3 regions of the Amycolatopsis sp. NPDC114478 genome follow, and region 3 is predicted to be linked to each of the others. Evidence: riboswitches for the same ligand, from Rfam matches in the RefSeq annotation. Region 3 holds a riboswitch; each other region holds the start of a gene.

Region 1 (5,700 bases), on a different contig from region 3:
CCGCCGCGGATGCGCCGGAAAGTGCCGTCCACCTTACGGGCTCGCCCTGCGCGCTCGGCGTGAAGCCACCCGGGTTCACCGGGGTGGACTCGACGCCTTCGCCCAGAAGCGCTGCGGCACGCGCCCCGCGCTCCTGGCCAGGTGACCGGCGACGACAGCCGAGCGCATGGCGGCGGCCATCCGCTCCGGGTCCGCCGCCCGGGTGACGGCCGTCGACAGCAGGACGGCGTCGCAGCCGAGCTCCATCGCCAGCGTCGCGTCCGACGCCGTGCCGATTCCGGCGTCCAGGATCACCGGCACGCCCGCCCGCGAAACGATCAGCTCGATGTTGTGCGGATTCCGGATGCCGAGGCCGGTACCGATCGGCGCGCCCAGCGGCATGACGGCGGCGCAGCCCGCCTCCTCCAGCCGCAGCGCGAGCACCGGGTCGTCGTTCGTGTAGGCGAACACCGTGAACCCGTCGGCGGCCAGCCGCTCGGCGGCGTCGAGGGTCTCGAACGGGTCCGGCAGCAGCGTCCGGTCGTCGGCGTGCACCTCGAGCTTGATCAGATCGGTACCGAGCGCCTCCCGCGCGAGCTGCGCGGTGAGCACGGCTTCGGCGGCCGTGCGGCAGCCGGCTGTGTTCGGTAGCAGCTCGATCCCAAGCCTTCTCAGGAGTTCGAGGACGCCTGAGCCGCCTTCGGCGTCGGCGCGGCGCATGGCGACGGTGGTCAGCTCGGTGCCGGACGCGACCAGCGCCCGTTCCAGCACGGCGAGGTTGGCCGCGCCGCCGGTGCCGATGATCAGCCGGGACGTCAGCTTGGCGGTGCCGATGACCAGCGGTTCTTCGTCCACTTCAGCCTCCCTGGACCGCGGTGAGCACGTCGACGCCCGCGCCCTTGGGCACGGTGGTGGCCGCCCAGTCGCCGCGGCGGACGACGACGCCGTCGACCGCGACGGCGATGCCGGGCCGCTGCCCGCCCGCCGCGTCGAGGACGTCGGCGACGGTGGCGCCGTCCGGGAACTCCGTCCACTTCCCGTTGAGCTTGATCTCCATCACACGTGCTCCTTCTGGTGCAGGCGGGCGGGTGAAGCCGCTTCGACGCCTTCGGGCGGCTTCTCACCCCCGAGCCAGGCGACCACCGCGTCCGCGGTCACGGGGGCCATCAGCAGGCCGTTGCGGTGGTGCCCGGTGGCGGCGAAGACGCCGTCGTCCAGGACGCCGACGTACGGCAGCACGTCCCGGCTGCCGGCCCGCAGGCCCGCGGCGGTCTCGGCCAGCTCGTACTCGGTGATCGCGGGGAAGACGCGTTCGGCGCCTTCGATCAGCTCGCGCACGCCGCGCGCGGTGACGGCCTGGTCGAAGCCCGCTTCGTACTGCGTCGCGCCGAGGACGAGCTCCTGGTCGCCGCGCGGGACGAGGTAGATCGGCTTCCCCTCGACGACGGCCCGGACCGTCCGAGTCGGCGGCGGCAGGCAGCCGCGGCGGGGCCGGAGCCGGAGGATCTCGCCCTTGAGCGGGCGGACGGCGTCAGCCAGCTGCGGGTGCAGCCGCCCGGTCCAGGCGCCGGCGGCGAGCACGACGGCTTCGGCGTCCGGGATCCGTTCCACGCGTTCGCGGACGAACCGGACTTCTCGCTTCTGGCCGGCGGCGTACAGGGCTTGGAGGAGTTTCCGGTTGTCCACGGCCAGGTCGCCGGGCACGTGGAGTCCACTTCGGACAGAGCCGACCCCCGGTTCGAGGCGCTTGGTCTCCCGGCCGGTGAGCCGGTCGGCCGCGCGGCCGATGCGGTGCAGGTGGCTGGCCAGGATGTCCAGGTAGCCGGCGTCGGCGCTGTCGAAGGCGACGACGAGCGTGCCGTGTTCGGCCAGGCCGGGGTCGAGACCTTCGTGCGCCAGGTCGCTCGCGAAGCCGGGCCAGCGCTTCAGCGATTCTTCGCCGAGGCGCAGGACGTCTTCCTCGCCCGGCCAGGCCTCCGTGACCGGGGCGAGCATGCCGCCGGCCAGCCAGGACGCGCCGCCGCGGACGGGTTCGGGGTCGTAGAGGGTGACCTCGTGGCCGTTCGCGGCCGCGCGCCACGCCGTGGACAGGCCGATCACGCCGCCGCCCACCACTGCCAGGTTCGTCATGGAATCACGCTCCCTGCGCCGGCATGACCCGGATCAGGTTCCACGGTCGGAGCGGCAGCTCCCTCTCAGCCCGTCCCTCGGGCTCCCGTGCGGACCAGTCCACCCTAGCTGGCGAGGTACGGTCGCCGCTATGCCCGCCCTTTCCGGTGACAAGATCCGCGCCCGCCTCGACGCGGCGCGCCTGTACCTCTGCACGGACGCCCGCACGTCCCGCGGCGACCTGGCTTCCTTCGCCGACGCGGCGCTGGCCGGCGGCGTCGACATCATCCAGCTGCGCGACAAGACCGGCGCGTTGGAAGCCGCCGGCGAGATCGCGGCGCTGGAGGTGCTGGCCGAGGCCTGCGCGCGGCACGGAGCGTTGCTGTCGGTGAACGACCGGGCCGACGTGGCGCTGGCGGTCGGCGCGGACGTGCTGCACCTGGGTCAAGACGACATACCGGTGCCGTTGGCCCGCCGGATCCTCGGCGACGACGTGGTGATCGGCCGGTCGACGCACTCGCTGGACCAGGCCCTCGCGGCGGCCGCGGAGCCGGGCGTGGACTACTTCTGCACGGGCCCGTGCTGGCCGACGCCGACGAAGCCGGGCCGGCCCGCGCCGGGCCTGGACCTGGTGCGGTCGGTGGCGGGCTGGACCCCGGACCGCCCGTGGTTCGCGATCGGCGGCATCGACGGCGACCGGCTCCCCTCGGTGCTGGAGGCCGGAGCCTCACGGATCGTGGTCGTCCGCGCGATCACGGAGGCCGAGGACCCGGAAGCCGCGGCACGGGAGTTGCGCGCCCGGCTGGCCTGAAGGCCGGCTACGGGGTCGGGGTGGTCACCGCGCCCTTGCTGGTCGGCGGGGCCGTCGTCGCCGGGGCTGACGTCGACGGCTGCTGCGTCGTCGTGCTCGGCGTGGTCGTCGGCGTCTCCGACGAGGTCGTCGGGGCCGTTGACGTGTCCGACGGCGTCGTGGTGGTGTCCGTCGGGGACACCTGGGTGTCCCTCGAGGTCGACGGCGCCGTCGACGGCGTGGTGTCCGTGTGGCCACCGCCGCCGTTGCCGAAGATCTTGCCGATGCCCGTGCCCGTGCCGCCGCCGATCTGGGTGCCCGTCGCCGACTCGAACCCGACTATCGCCAGGATCGCCACCGCGAACGCCGCCACGCTGGTGCCGATGATCAACGGCCAGCGCAGCTTCCGCAGCCGCGACGACAGGTCCGAAGGCTCCGGTTTGGCCAGTTGCACCGTGGGCTGGTCGGTGATGGGGATTTCGACGGCTTCCCGCCGCCGGATCCCCGACGTCGCCAGCTGCCGCGCCTTGAGCGCCGCCTCGCGGGTGCGCTGCAGCGAGCGCAGGTACAGCTCGCTGCCGACCGTCGACACCACGCTCGCCACGCCCGCGCCGACGACCGTGCCCGCCACGCCCAGGGTCGATCCCAGCAGCGCCGCGGTCACCGCCGCGAGCGCCGCCGCCATCACCTGCGCGATCCGCAGGCCGGACTTTTCTTCCTTCGCCGTGTCCACCTCGGAAGCCGCTGCGTTCTCCTTGCTCATGATCCCGATCCGCTAGAAAGTCTTCTCCCCGTTCTCAACGTGTAAGGCGCGCGAGGAACTCCCCGCGTTGCCGGAGCGTGAGGAGCACCACTCCGACTGTCCACAATAGACACTCCACGTCGAACACTTTCTTGACATACTCGGCACATGGAACTGGTGACGATCTCCGACATCGAGGCCGCGGCGAAGCGCGTCCGGGATGTCGCCGTGCGAACGCCCCTGTTGCTCCAAACGTGGGATCCCCGCGAAACCCTGTGGCTCAAACCCGAAAACCTCCAGCCGGTCGGCGCGTTCAAGGTGCGCGGCGCGTTCAACGCGATCGCCACCCTCGACGAAGAACGGCGTACCCGGGGTGTCATCGCCTACTCCAGCGGCAACCACGCGCAAGCGGTCGCGTACGCCGCGCAGCGGTTCGGCGTGCCCGCGGTGATCGTCGTGCCGGACATCGCGCCGCGGATCAAGGTCGAGGCCACCCGCGGGTACGGCGCCGACGTGGTCGAGGTGCCGATCGGCGAGCACGAGGGGAAAGCGCACGAACTGGCCGCCGAACGCGGGCTGACCCTCGTCCCGCCCTTCGACGACGCGGCCGTCATCGCCGGGCAGGGCACGGTGGGCCTCGAGATCGCCGAAGACCTCCCCGAGGTCGACGTCGTGCTGGTGCCGGTCAGCGGCGGCGGGCTGGCCGCCGGCGTCGGCACCGCGATCAAGGCGCGCGCCCCGCACGCGACGGTCATCGGCGTCGAGCCGGCGCTGGCCGGCGACGCGACCGAGGGACACCGCCTGGGCCGCCGGGTCGACTGGCCGCAGGCCGACCGCGCCCGCACGATCGCCGACGGCCTGCGCGCGCAGCCGTCCGAGCTGACGTTCGCGCACCTGCGGGCGGTCGTCGACGCCATGGTCACGGTCTCCGAGGACGAGATCCGCGAGGCCGTGCGCACCCTCGCCCGCAAGGCCCGGCTGGTGGCCGAGCCCAGCGGCGCGGTGGCTACGGCGGCGTACCTGTTCCACGCGGCCGAGCTGCCGGCCGGGAAGACGGTCGCGATCGTCTCCGGCGGCAACGCCGACCCGGCGCTGCTCGCGGAGATCCTCGCGGGCTAGGAACCGGCGACCGGGGCCCCGCCGCGGACGTGCGTCGGCGGCCCCTCGACGCCGCAGTGGTAGCACTCGCCCAGGTGGGGGGACTCGTCGTCCGGTTTCCCGGCGGCCGGCGTCGACGGCGGCGCCAGGACGCCGTTGTGGATGCCCAGCGCGATCAGGCCCCCCACGACCGCCAGCGCCGCGCAGATGACCAGCGCCATCCGCCAGCCCGCGGTGAGCGCCACCGGGTCCGCGTACGCCTCGCCCGTCAGGCCGGCCGCCGCCGGCAGGACCGCGACCGCCAGGAGGCCGCCCGACCGCGCGATCGCGTTGTTGACGCCGGACGCGACACCGGCGTAGCGGTCCGGCGCCGCCGCGAGCACCGTCGCGGTCACCGGGGCCACGACCGTCGCCAGGCCGAGGCCGAACACGACCACCGCGGGCAGCACCGCGCCGAGGTAGGACGCGCCGGGTGCGATGCGCAGCATCAGCAGCATCCCGGCGCCGACGACGATCGGGCCGACCACCAGCTGCGTCCGCGGCCCGATGCGCTGGGCCAGCGCCCCCGACCGGCCGGACAGCAGCAGCATGATCACCGTCAGCGGCAGCCCGGCCAGGCCGGACGCCGTCGGCGAGTAGTGCAGCGACACCTGCAGCTGCATGACCAGCAGCATCATCACGCCGCCGAGCGCCGCGTACATGGCGAAGGTCAGCGCGTTGGCCAGGGTGAACGTCCGGTCGCGGAACAGCGACGGCGGCACCAGCGGCTCGCGCGCGCGGTGCTGGACGACGACGAACGCGGTCAGTCCCGCGATCCCCAGCAGGCCCGCGACCAGCACGATCGGGTCGCCGATGCCGCGGCCGGGCGCTTCCACCAGCGCGCCGGTGACGCCGGCCAGGCCGATCGCGCCCAGCGCCGCGGCGCCGAAGTCGGGGTGCCCGGTCGCCTCCGGGTCGCGGGACTCGGGGACGAACTTGCGGG
Region 2 (5,700 bases), on a different contig from region 3:
GCGTAGAGCTGGTACGGCCGCCCGGTGAGCGACTGGAAGTCGACGTCCACCAGCACGGTCGTGGCGGCCGGGTCGGTGACGTACGTCTTGCGCAGGCGCCAGCGGTGCTGGTCGTCGGTGATGGTCTGCTCGTAGGTCAGGCTGTCGTCGTCGGTCCGCCGGACCTGCTGGGACTTCGCGGTGTAGTCGGTGACGGCGAAGCTCCGGCCGTCCGTGACGACGAAGTTCATCGAGCGGACGCTCGGCGTCGACAGGTCCGGGTAGTAGACCTCGGACAGTTGGCCACCTTGGAGGGTGAACCAGACGTTGCCGGCCCGGTCGTGCGCCGTGCCGAAGCCGGTCTTGTTCGCGGGCAGCCAGCTGGGATGGGCACCCGGGGCGCCGGGAGCCTCGCCCTGGGCCGCCGCGATCCCCGGGATCAGGCCGGTGACCAGCAGCCCGGCGAGGGCGCCGAACATGAGTTTGCGCATATCAACCCCACAGAAGATCGCTTCTGCACCGTTACAGAAGCGCTTTGGGAGTCTGCCGCCGAATCTTCACCGGCGCATGGTCCGATCCGGTGAACCACTGACCGTCACTGGTCCGGTCGGCGGTTCACGAACAGCGAACCGACTTCCCCGATTTCCCGGCGCACACTTGAAGTACCTGCAACGGTGTAATCGAGGTGCCCTCATGGAAGACGCGATGGACGCCTACTCGCGCGCGGTCAGCACCGTCGCCAAGACCGTCACCCCGCACGTCGCCGGGGTTCAGCTCGCGCGCGGGAGCGGGTCGGCCGTCGTCTTCGCCGACGATGGCCACCTGCTCACCAACGCCCACGTCGTCGCCGACCACCGCCGCGGCGTCGCGACCTTCGCCGACGGCAGCGAAGTGCCCGTCGACGTCGTCGGTGCCGACCCGCTGTCCGATCTGGCCGTGCTGCGGGCGCGCGGCGAGACGCCGTCGGCGGCGCAGCTCGGCGATGCCGACCGGCTCGTCGTCGGGCAGCTCGTCGTCGCCATCGGGAGCCCGCTCGGGTTCTCCGGCACCGTCACCGCCGGCGTCGTCAGCGCGCTCGGCCGGGCGCTGCCGGTGCGCCACGGCCGCGCCGGGCGGGTGATCGAGGACGTCATCCAGACCGACGCCGCCCTCAACCCGGGCAACTCCGGCGGCGCGCTCGCCGACTCCGCCGGCCGCGTCGTCGGGATCAACACCGCCGTGGCCGGGTTCGGGCTCGGGCTCGCGGTGCCGATCAACGCGACGACCCGGCGGATCATCGACACGCTGGTCGTCGAAGGCCGGGTGCGGCGCGCGTACCTCGGCGTCGTCGGCGTGCCCGCGCCGCTGCCGGACGACATCGCCGAGCGCACCGGGCAGAGCGCCGGGCTGCGGGTGCACGAAGTCGTCTCCGGCGGCCCCGCGGACCGGGCGGGCCTCAAGGCGGGCGACCTCGTGCTGACCGTCGGCCGCACCCGCGTCTCGGACGCCCAGGGCATCCAGCGTCAGCTGTTCGCGGAGGTGATCGGCACCGCACTGCCGATCACCGTGCTGCGCAACGGCGCCATGGTCGACGTGTACGCCACTCCGGCCGAGTTGGTCGGGTGACTTGAGTATCGCGCTCCGGCGTGGCATGGTCGGTGGCACAACACCAACGCGGGAGCTCGCGCCATGGCGGGCTGAGAGGGTGACTTGCGTTTCGCAGGCGTCACCGACCGCATGAACCTGACCGGGTAATGCCGGCGTAGGGAGTGAAAGTCGTTGACGACTTTGGAAAACAAGCACGTCTCCGTCACCACGGGTCCGATCACCGGTTCGCACAAGGTTTACCACCAGACGGAATCCGGATTGCGGGTTCCCGCGCGCCGGATCGACCTCTCGAACGGTGAGCACTTCGACGTCTACGACACTTCGGGGCCGTACACGGATCCGGAAGCTTCGATCGACGTCCACAGTGGACTGCACCGGCTGCGCGCCGGCTGGGCCGACGGCCGCGAGCACAACACCCAGCTCGGCTGGGCCAAGCAGGGCGTCATCACCCGCGAAATGGAGTACATCGCGGCCCGCGAACGGGTTTCCGCGGAGTTCGTGCGGGACGAGGTGGCCCGCGGCCGCGCGGTGATCCCGGTCAACCGCAAGCACCCCGAGTCCGAGCCGATGATCATCGGCAAGAACTTCCTCGTGAAGATCAACGCCAACATGGGCAACTCGGCCGTCTGGTCGTCGGTCGAGGAAGAGGTCGACAAGATGGTGTGGGCGACCCGCTGGGGCGCCGACACGATCATGGACCTCTCCACCGGCAAGCGGATCCACGAGACGCGCGAGTGGATCGTCCGCAACTCGCCGGTCCCGGTCGGCACCGTGCCGATCTACCAGGCGCTGGAAAAGGTCGACGGCGAACCGGAAAAGCTGTCGTGGGAGATCTACCGCGACACGATCATCGAACAGTGCGAACAGGGCGTCGACTACGTCACCGTGCACGCCGGCGTGCTGCTGCGCTACATCCCGCTGACCGCCCGGCGCGTCACCGGCATCGTCAGCCGCGGCGGGTCGATCATGGCCGCGTGGTGCCTCGCGCACCACCAAGAGTCCTTTTTGTACACGCACTTCGAGGAACTCTGCGAGATCCTGCGGCAGTACGACGTCACGTTCTCCCTCGGCGACGGCCTGCGTCCCGGCTCGATCGCCGACGCCAACGACCGCGCCCAGTTCGCCGAGCTGGAAACCCTCGGTGAGCTCACGCACATCGCGCGTTCGCACGACGTCCAGGTGATGATCGAGGGCCCCGGCCACGTGCCGATGCACAAGATCAAGGAGAACGTCGAGCTCGAGGAGAAGCTCTGCGACGAGGCGCCGTTCTACACCCTCGGTCCACTCGCGACGGACATCGCGCCCGCGTACGACCACATCACGTCGGCCATCGGCGCGGCCCAGATCGGCTGGTACGGCACGGCGATGCTGTGCTACGTCACGCCGAAGGAGCACCTCGGCCTGCCGAACCGCGACGACGTCAAGACGGGCGTGATCACGTACAAGATCGCCGCCCACGCCGCGGACCTGGCCAAGGGGCACAAGTACGCTCAGGAGTGGGACGACGAGCTGTCGAAGGCGCGGTTCGAGTTCCGCTGGAACGACCAGTTCAACCTCTCGCTCGACCCGGACACCGCGCGCTCGTTCCACGACGAGACGCTGCCCGCCGAGCCGGCCAAGACCGCGCACTTCTGCTCGATGTGCGGCCCGAAGTTCTGCTCGATGCGGATCACGCAGGACGTCCGCAAGTACGCCGAGGAGCACGGTCTGTCCACTGTGGAGGCCATCGAGGCCGGCATGGCTTCGAAGTCCGCGGAGTTCACCGAGTCCGGCGGCCAGGTGTACCTGCCCGTGGTGCAACCGTGACACCGCCGACCGCCCTCACCATCGCCGGATCGGACTCCGGCGGTGGTGCGGGCATCCAGGCGGACCTGCGGACGTTCTTCGCGCACGGCGTCCACGGGCTGGTGGCGCTGACGGCGGTCACCGTGCAGAACTCGTTGGGCGTGCAGGGTTTCACGGAGATCCCGGCCGACGTCGTCACCGCGCAGATCAAGGCGGTGGCGTCGGACATGGGCGTCGACGCGGCCAAGACGGGCATGCTCGCGACGGCCGAGATCATCCGCGCGGTCGCGAAGACCCTCGACGAGACCGGCTTCGACTTCCCGCTGGTGGTCGACCCGGTGGCGGCGTCGATGACCGGCCATTCGCTGCTGCGCGAGGACGCCCTGGAGGCGATCCGCACGGAGCTGTTCCCCCGCGCGACGCTGATCACGCCGAACCTGGACGAGGTCGGCCTGCTGACGGGCATTTCGGTGTCCGACAAGGCATCCCAGCGCGCGGCGGCCGACGCGCTGCTCGAGTTCGGCTCCCGCTGGGTCCTCGTCAAGGGCGGCCACATGCAGGGGACGACGGACTGCGTGGACCTGCTTTCGGACGGCCGCGAGTACATCTCCCTCAGCGGACCGCGGTACAAGACGGAGAACACCCACGGCGGCGGCGACACGTTGGCGTCGTCGATCACGTCGTGGCTGGCGAAGGGCGCTTCGGTGCCGGACGCGGTGGCGGCGGGGAAGAAGTTCATCGAAAGGTGCGTGGCGGAGGCTTATCCGCTGGGCGCGGGTGTCGGGCCCGTCTCGCCGTTCTGGGTGCTGAGCCGGTAAATCACGCGCACACCGGAGGCCCCGCTGCCAGACTGGCCAGGTGACGACCGAGGAGTTCTGGCGGGCCCTTCCCGGCGGCGTGCAAGCCGAGTTCGACGCGCTGACCGGCCGGGGGCTCAACATCCGCGCGCTGCACTTCCTGCGCGAGAAGTGCGGTATGACGCCAGTGCCGGATCTCAAGGAGTGCGTGGAACTCCTCGACCACCGCGCCCGTGTCCTGCGCGAGCGCGACCGGCCGGACCGCGGGTCGTAGGCCGGTTTCGGCGCGACCGGCGTCCGGGAAGGCGATGAAGTCCACGGCGGGCCGGCCGGCCTCGTCGAACTGATCGAGGCCGGCCGGCCGAAGGTGGATCCGGCCGGCGAGCTCGTGCCGACCGGCTAACCGCGGGCGAGCACCTGGGGCAGCACCGTCGTCAACCCGGTCCAGTCCGAGGTGATCACCGACGCGTGCTGCTTCGCCAGGTCGGCGACGCGCTGGTTGGCCTGCTCGACCGTCGGGTTGTGGGCGTCGATGGCCGGCGCGACGTTCTGCCCGTCGGTCATCACCAGGTAGTAGTGGTTGGCGTCGTACCACCACGGCCCGGTCTGCGTCACCCACGCGTTCGCGTCGCCGTCGAACACCACGAACCACGGCTTGAGGTCGGCGGTGTACTTGTCCCGCGGGTCACCGCCGGCCGCGCCGTGCACGGTCGGGAAGATGTTCGCGTCGCCGAGCTTGCCCGCGTTCTTGAGCCCGACCAGGTACTGCGCGTACTCCACGTCGGTGTGCAGCGTGTCGGTCGGGTTCCCCTCCTCGACCGTGCCCGGGATGATCTCGGTGATCACCCGGCCCCGCAACGCGTCCACCGACGGCCATTTGTCCGCTTTGGACGCGTCGTCGAGCGTGGCGTAGCTCCCGAGCAGCTCGGCCGGGCGGAACGCGACGCTGCCGAGATGCGCCTTGAACGTCGCGTCGAGCAGCGCCGGGCCCATGCCGGTGTTGGCCGAGAAGCCCGTCTTCATCTCGAGCTTGAGCGTGATCGGCGTGTGCCCGGGGTGGGCGGCCAGCCAGATCCGGATGTCGTCGAGGCAGTACTCGAGGTTCTTGTTCTTGCCGCCGGTGTACAGCTGCGCCGCCGACGTGGCCGCGACGCAGTTGTTGTTGTTCCCCAACGGGTTCGAGTGGCTGACCTTCCACTCGTGGGTGAAGAAGTCCGGCCAGACGTCCAGCTCGATCAGCGACGAGCCGGCGTCGAGCGCCTGGGCCAGGTAGTCGTAGGCCGCCGGGTCGTACGTGTTGTGCACGCCGACCGTGGTGACGTGGGAAAGCTTCGGGCTGTCCGCGTGCGCCGCCGTCGCCCCCGAGAGCGCGAGCGCCGCCGTGAGGATTGCCACCGAGAAGAGCTTCATCCAGGCTCCTTCGAACGTGAGTAACCTTCACAATGTCTCACCGTGGTTGACTGTTGATGAAGCAAAAGAGGCTGATTGGCCTAGACCAGAAGTCGGGAAAACCATGATTCCTTCGGCGTTGACCATCGCGGGGTCGGACTCC
Region 3 (5,700 bases):
AACGTCGTCGCGCAGGGCGAGCTGGCCGAGCTGCTGGAGTCCGGCAACGCGGCGCTGCTGGTCCGCACGCCGGACGCGGAGAAGGCCGTCGAAGTGTTGCGCGAGCACCGGATCGGCGCCCGGCTCACCCCGGACGGCGTCCGCGCCGACCTGACGGCGACCGAAGCACCGCGCGTGCTGGAGGTCCTGGTGGGCGCGGGGGTCGCGGTCCACGAGGCGACGCGGGCCCGCACCGGGCTGGAAGACCTGTTCGCACGGCTGACGGAGGGGGCGGAATGACGGCGGTCCTGGAGGCACCGGCGGCCCGCACGGGCCACGACACGGTGCCGTTGCCGCGGCTGCTGGCCGCGGAGCTGCGCTGGATCTTCCGGCGGCCGCGCACGCTGGCCGTGCTGGGGCTGCTGGCGCTGATCCCGATCGTGATCGGCATCGGCCTGACGCTGGTGAGCGACAACGCCAACACCGGCGGCGGCCCGGACGGAGGCGGCGGCGCGCTGCTGGCGTCCGCGGTCAACAACGCGTTCGTGCTGCCGATCGCGGCGATCGTGATGTCCCTGGCGTTGCTGCTGCCGCTGGCGTCGGCGATGGCGGGCGCGGACGCGATCGCGGGCGAGACGTCCCACGGCACGCTGCGCGGCTGGCTGATCGCCCCGGTCGGCCGGGGCCGCCTGCTGGCGGTCAAGGCGTTCGGCGTCGCGACGGTGTCGGTGGTCTCGGTGCTGGCGATGTGCGTGACGGGCGTGGTGACCGGGCTGATCATCAACGGCACGGATTCGCTGTTCACGCTGTCGGGCACCACGCTGTCCCTGGGCGGCGCGCTGGCCCGCATCCTGCTGGTGGCGGGCTGGGTGGTGCTGCAGCTGTGGGCGGTCGGCGCGGTGGCGCTGGCGATCTCCAGCTGGACCGAGCACCCGATGCTGGTGGTGGCGTCGGTCCTGGCGGCCGACATCGTGTTCACGATCCTCGGGTTCCTGTCGTCGCTGAAGTGGCTGCACCCGTTCCTGCTGACGCAGAACTGGTCGCTCGCCCCGGCGGAGGTCCTGCAGGACCCGATGGGCGGACAGCTGCTGGGCGAAGGCGCGTTGCGGGCGGCTTGCTACATCGTGATCGGGCTGTCGCTGGCTTACGCCCGACTGTCCACACGCGACGGCTGAGGTTCCTTCCGGACGGCGTCAGCCGACGAGCGCGACGCCGTCCGGGTCGAACTCCAGCCGCACCGCGTCCCCGGCGCGCAGGTCCGACGCCGCCGGGGCGATCGCGTCCACAGTGGACCCTTCGAGCTTCACGACCAGCCGGATGTGCTCCCGGCGGTGCACCGCCGCCACGACCTCGCCCGGCACCCCTTCGGCCGCCACTCGCAGCGCGTGCGGCCGCAACCCCAGCCGCACCGGGCCGTCCTCCGCGTCCGGCAACGCCACGTCGCCCAGCCTCGTGTGCGCCACCCAGCCGGCCACGACGCCCTCCACGAACGTCGTCACCCCCAGGAAGCGGGCCACGTCATCGTCGGCCGGGTTGCGCCATACCCGCCGGACCGCGCCCTCCTGGCGCACTTCGCCGGCGTCCAGCACCGCCACCCGGTCGGCCAGCGTGAACGCCTCTTCCTGGTCGTGCGTCACCAGCAACGCCGTGATCTTGCTGCGGCGCAACAGGTCCGCCAGGTCGATGGCGAGCTGCTCGCGCAACCCCGCGTCCAAACCGGACAGTGGCTCGTCCAGCAGGAGCAACCGCGGCTTCGGCGCCAGCGCCCGGGCCAGCGCCACTCGCTGGGCCTGCCCGCCGGACAGCTCCGTGACGCGCCGTCGCTCGAAGCCGGAAAGTCCCACCAGCTCCAGCAGCTCGGCGACTCGCGGTGCCCATTGTATACGCGGTATACCGTGCATCCGCAGACCGAACGCGATGTTCGCCGCGACGTCGCGGTGGCCGAACAGCTGGCCGTCCTGGAACACCAGGCCGAAGCCGCGCCGGTGGACGGGCACCGCGCCGAGGTCGTCACCGTCCCAGCTCACCGTGCCGCGCGCGGACGGTTCCAGCCCGGTGATCGCGCGCAGCAGCGTCGACTTCCCCGAGCCCGACGGGCCGAGCAGCGCCAGCACCTCGCCGTCGGCGATGTCCAGCCGGACGTCGCGGACCGCCGCGAACGATCCGTAGTGGACGGTCAGGTCCCGCACCGACAACGCCATCAGAACTCCCCCACCCGGCCGCGCCCGAGCCGGTCGATCAGCGCGACCGCCAGCACCGTCACGAGCATCAACAGCGCGCACGCGGCGTACGCCATCTGGTTGTTCAGCTCCCCCGGGCGCGCCATCAGCGACGCGATCGCGACCGGCAGCGTCGGCGCCGTCGGCCGGGCGAGGAAGCTCGTCGCGCCGAACTCGCCGAGCGCGACGACGAACCCGAAGCCGGCCGCCGCGACCAGCGGCCGCAGCGTCAGCGGCAGGTCGATCTCCCGCCAGACCCGCAGCGGGCTCGCGCCGAGCGTCGACGCGGCCTGCCGCAATCGGACATCGACCGAGCGCAGCACCGGCAGCACCATGCGCACGACCAGCGGGATGATCACCAGCGCCTGCGCGAGCGGTACAAGGTAAGGCGACGTCCGGAGGTCGCCGGGCAGCGCGTCGAGCGTCACGAGGTAGCCGAACCCGACGGTCACCGCGGACACGCCGAGCGGCAGCATCAGCACGGCGTCCATCGTCTCGCCGAGCCCGCGCGCGGCTTTCGCCGGCGACCGGCGCAGCGCCACCAGCACGACGGACGCGAGCACGCCGACGACCATCGCGAGCAGCGTCGCGTCGATGGCCACCTTCACCGAGTTCACCGCGGCGTCCCAGCCGGACACCTGCAGCGCGCCCTTCTCACCGGTGCTCGTTAACGCTCGATAACCGGCGAAGCTCCACCCGTCCGGAGTGGAGACCGACTCGGCGAGCAGCGCGACGATCGGCGTCACGAGCAACGCCAGGACGACCCCCGCGGCGCCGACGACCCACCATTCGCCGCCCCGCGGCCGACGCGTCCCGCCGGAACCGATCCGGGCGCCGTCCTTGCGCCGTCGCGCGAGGCCGCCGAGGACGAGCGCGGCGACGACGGCGGCGAACTGGATCAGTGAGAGAGCGGCCGCGCCCGAAAGGTCCAGGAGGTCGACCGTTCGCAGGTAGATCTCGGTTTCCAGCGTCCGGTAGCGCGCGCCGCCGAGGATCAGGACGACGCCGAAGCTGGTGGCGCAGAACAGGAACACGACGGCCGCGGCGGACGCGATCGCCGGAGCCAGCGCGGGCAGCGTCACCGAGCGGAACGCCCGCCACGGCGACGCGCCCAGCGCGCGGGCGGCGTCGGTCGTCCGCGAGTCGAGCCGCGCCCACAGCCCCGCGACGGTCCGCGCGACGACGGCGACGTTGAAGAACGCGTTGGCCAGGACGATCGGCAGCACGCCGCCGTCCGGCCAGAGGGCCCGGAACGCCAGACCGACGACGACGGTCGGCAGCACGAACGGCACGAGGACGAGCGTCCGCGCGAGGCCGGCGCCGGGCAGCCGCACCCGCGCGAGCAGGAACGCCACCGGCAGCCCGGCCACCACGGCGACTACGGTCGACGCCGCCGCGCTCCCGACGGTGAACCCGGCCAGCTGCCAGGTCCGCGCGTCGCCGAGGACGACGTCGAGGCCGCCCGCGGCGAACCCACGGCCGACGATCGCCAGCACCGGCCACGCGAAGAACACCACCAGGAACCCGATCGGCGCCAGCCCGAGCAGTGCCAGGCCGAGCCCGCGAGCCGTCCTCGGCGGGGCCGTCACTGCACGAGCGTGCGCCATTCGCCGATCCACTTCTCGCGTCCGGCTTGCACCTGGTCCGCCGGCAGCGTCTGCGGCTTCTGCGGCAGCGGTGCGACCTGCGCCCAGCCCGCGGGCAGGTCGACACCCTGGCGCGCCGGGTAGACGTACATGTTCGCCGCCACCGTTGCCTGGAACTGCTGCGACAGCAGGAAGTCGACGACCTTGCGCGCGCTCTCCGTCTGCTTGCCGTTCGCCAGCACCCCGGCGTACTCGACCTGCCGGTAGCAGGTGTCGAGCAGCGCCTTGGTGCGCGGCTTGCCGTCGTCGCCCACCTCCGCGGCGGGCGAAGACGCGTACGAGACGACGATCGGGCGCGGCCCCTTGCCGGACGAGCCGGAGAAGTCCTTGGTGTAGGCCTCTTCCCAGCCGCTGACGACCTTGACGCCGTTGGCCTTCAGCTTCGTCCAGTAGTCCTTCCAGCCGGCCTCGCCGTACTTCGCGATGGTGCCGAGGAGGAACGCCAGGCCGGGCGACGCGGTCGCGGGGTCCTCGGCGACCAGCAGGTCCTTGTACTTCGGGTCGGCGAGGTCGTCGTAGGACTCCGGCGCCGGAATCCCCTTGCTCGTGAAGTAGTTCGTGTCGACGTTGACGCAGACGTCGCCGACGTCGACCGCGGACAGCCGATGCTCGGGGTCGACGGCGTAGCGCTGCGGTCCGCGGTCGGCCTCCGGGCTGGTGTAGGGCTCGAAGACGCCCTCCTGCAACGCGCGCGAGGCGAAGGTCGAGTCGACGCCGTACGCGACGTCGCCGATCGGGTTGGCCTTGGTCAGCACGAGCTTGTTGGTCAGCGAACCGGCGTCGCCCTGCTTGAGCACGGAGATCTTGATGCCCGACTGCTTCTGGAAGGCGTCGAGCACGTCCTGCGGCGCGAGGAAGGAGTCGTGCGTCACGAGGGTGACGGTGGGCGTCTGCTGCGTGCCACCGCCACCGTCCGACAGCGAGCACCCCGCGGCGACGACGCTGACGGCGGCGACGGCCGTCGCGGCGCGAACAGCCCTGCGTTTCATCTACCCTCCTGCACTTCTCCGGACGAGGAGGGGAAAGCCCTCCCTTCGCCGGCATGATCCGGTCAGGTGCGAACGGTCGCGGGTAACCCGCCTCTCAGCCCGGCTGACCGGACTCCCGTGGCAACCGTGCAGCGTAGTCCAGGACGTACGACCATGGAGACATGACGGAAATCTTGAGCGACGCCGAGGCCGACGAACGGCTGGGCGCCGGCTGGACGCGGTCCGGCGCGGTGATTTCGCGCGAGGCGGAGCTGGCGAGCTTCCCGCAGGCGATCGAGGTGGTGGACCGCGTCGCGGTGCTGGCCGAAGCGGCCGACCACCACCCGGACATCGACATCCGCTGGCGCACGCTGACGTTCCGGCTGAGCACGCATTCGGCGGGCGGCCTGACGGAGAAGGACTTCTCGCTGGCGGCGCAGATCGACTCGGTGCTCGACTCGATGTGACCTCGATTACGCTGGGTGCACTTTTTCGCCGTTTCGACGTCTCTCGGTAAACAGCTCTGCTACGGAGGGACGGAATGACTCAGGCGATCGTGGTCGGTACGGCGGCATTCGCGACGATGGTGGCAGCGGCCGGCGGGGTGCTTTGGTTCACCGCCCGGGGCCGCCGTCACCCGGATGCCGGTGAGTTCGATCACAGCCGCTAACAAAGGGCATGATCAGCGCGCTGAGCAGGGCGGAAGCATCGGTTTCGGCCCTAGGAAACATCATGAACAGCACCGCCACCCTCACCTCCGCCCAGCGCGCCTGGATCAACGCCCTCGCCCCCGCGGTGGTGCTGATCGTGATCGCCCTGATGGGCCTGCTCGGCTGATCCGGTCGCCGGCCCGGCTTTCGGGTCGGGCCGGCGTCCGCGCCGCTCAGT

What was found. A riboswitch is a leader RNA that binds a small molecule or an ion and turns the genes downstream of it on or off. The one in region 3 is predicted to bind thiamine pyrophosphate.
Region 1: another riboswitch for thiamine pyrophosphate. It lies ahead of thiO (glycine oxidase ThiO); the one in region 3 lies ahead of ACZ7OH_RS04200 (thiamine ABC transporter substrate-binding protein).
Region 2: another riboswitch for thiamine pyrophosphate. It lies ahead of thiC (phosphomethylpyrimidine synthase ThiC); the one in region 3 lies ahead of ACZ7OH_RS04200 (thiamine ABC transporter substrate-binding protein).

The regions. Positions count from the first base shown of each region.
Region 1 covers NZ_JBVKDO010000004.1:93,578-99,277, forward strand. Annotated here, with positions in the region: gene thiG (thiazole synthase) at 76-834, opposite strand; gene thiS (sulfur carrier protein ThiS) at 836-1,036, opposite strand; gene thiO (glycine oxidase ThiO) at 1,036-2,109, opposite strand; TPP riboswitch at 2,103-2,208, opposite strand; gene thiE (thiamine phosphate synthase) at 2,240-2,899, shown strand; gene ACZ7OH_RS13075 (hypothetical protein) at 2,907-3,641, opposite strand; gene ACZ7OH_RS13080 (threonine ammonia-lyase) at 3,789-4,739, shown strand; gene ACZ7OH_RS13085 (MFS transporter) at 4,736-5,700, opposite strand, start outside.
Region 2 covers NZ_JBVKDO010000004.1:85,367-91,066, forward strand. Annotated here, with positions in the region: gene ACZ7OH_RS13010 (glycoside hydrolase family 15 protein) at 1-470, opposite strand, end outside; gene ACZ7OH_RS13015 (S1C family serine protease) at 673-1,584, shown strand; TPP riboswitch at 1,623-1,744, shown strand; gene thiC (phosphomethylpyrimidine synthase ThiC) at 1,738-3,372, shown strand; gene thiD (bifunctional hydroxymethylpyrimidine kinase/phosphomethylpyrimidine kinase) at 3,369-4,169, shown strand; gene ACZ7OH_RS13030 (hypothetical protein) at 4,210-4,422, shown strand; gene ACZ7OH_RS13035 (phosphatidylinositol-specific phospholipase C domain-containing protein) at 4,548-5,558, opposite strand; gene thiD (bifunctional hydroxymethylpyrimidine kinase/phosphomethylpyrimidine kinase) at 5,662-5,700, shown strand, end outside.
Region 3 covers NZ_JBVKDO010000001.1:856,424-862,123, forward strand. Annotated here, with positions in the region: gene ACZ7OH_RS04180 (ABC transporter ATP-binding protein) at 1-279, shown strand, start outside; gene ACZ7OH_RS04185 (ABC transporter permease) at 276-1,154, shown strand; gene ACZ7OH_RS04190 (ABC transporter ATP-binding protein) at 1,173-2,180, opposite strand; gene ACZ7OH_RS04195 (ABC transporter permease) at 2,180-3,805, opposite strand; gene ACZ7OH_RS04200 (thiamine ABC transporter substrate-binding protein) at 3,784-4,833, opposite strand; TPP riboswitch at 4,856-4,962, opposite strand; gene ACZ7OH_RS04205 (4a-hydroxytetrahydrobiopterin dehydratase) at 4,995-5,279, shown strand; gene ACZ7OH_RS04210 (hypothetical protein) at 5,354-5,482, shown strand; gene ACZ7OH_RS04215 (hypothetical protein) at 5,696-5,700, opposite strand, start outside.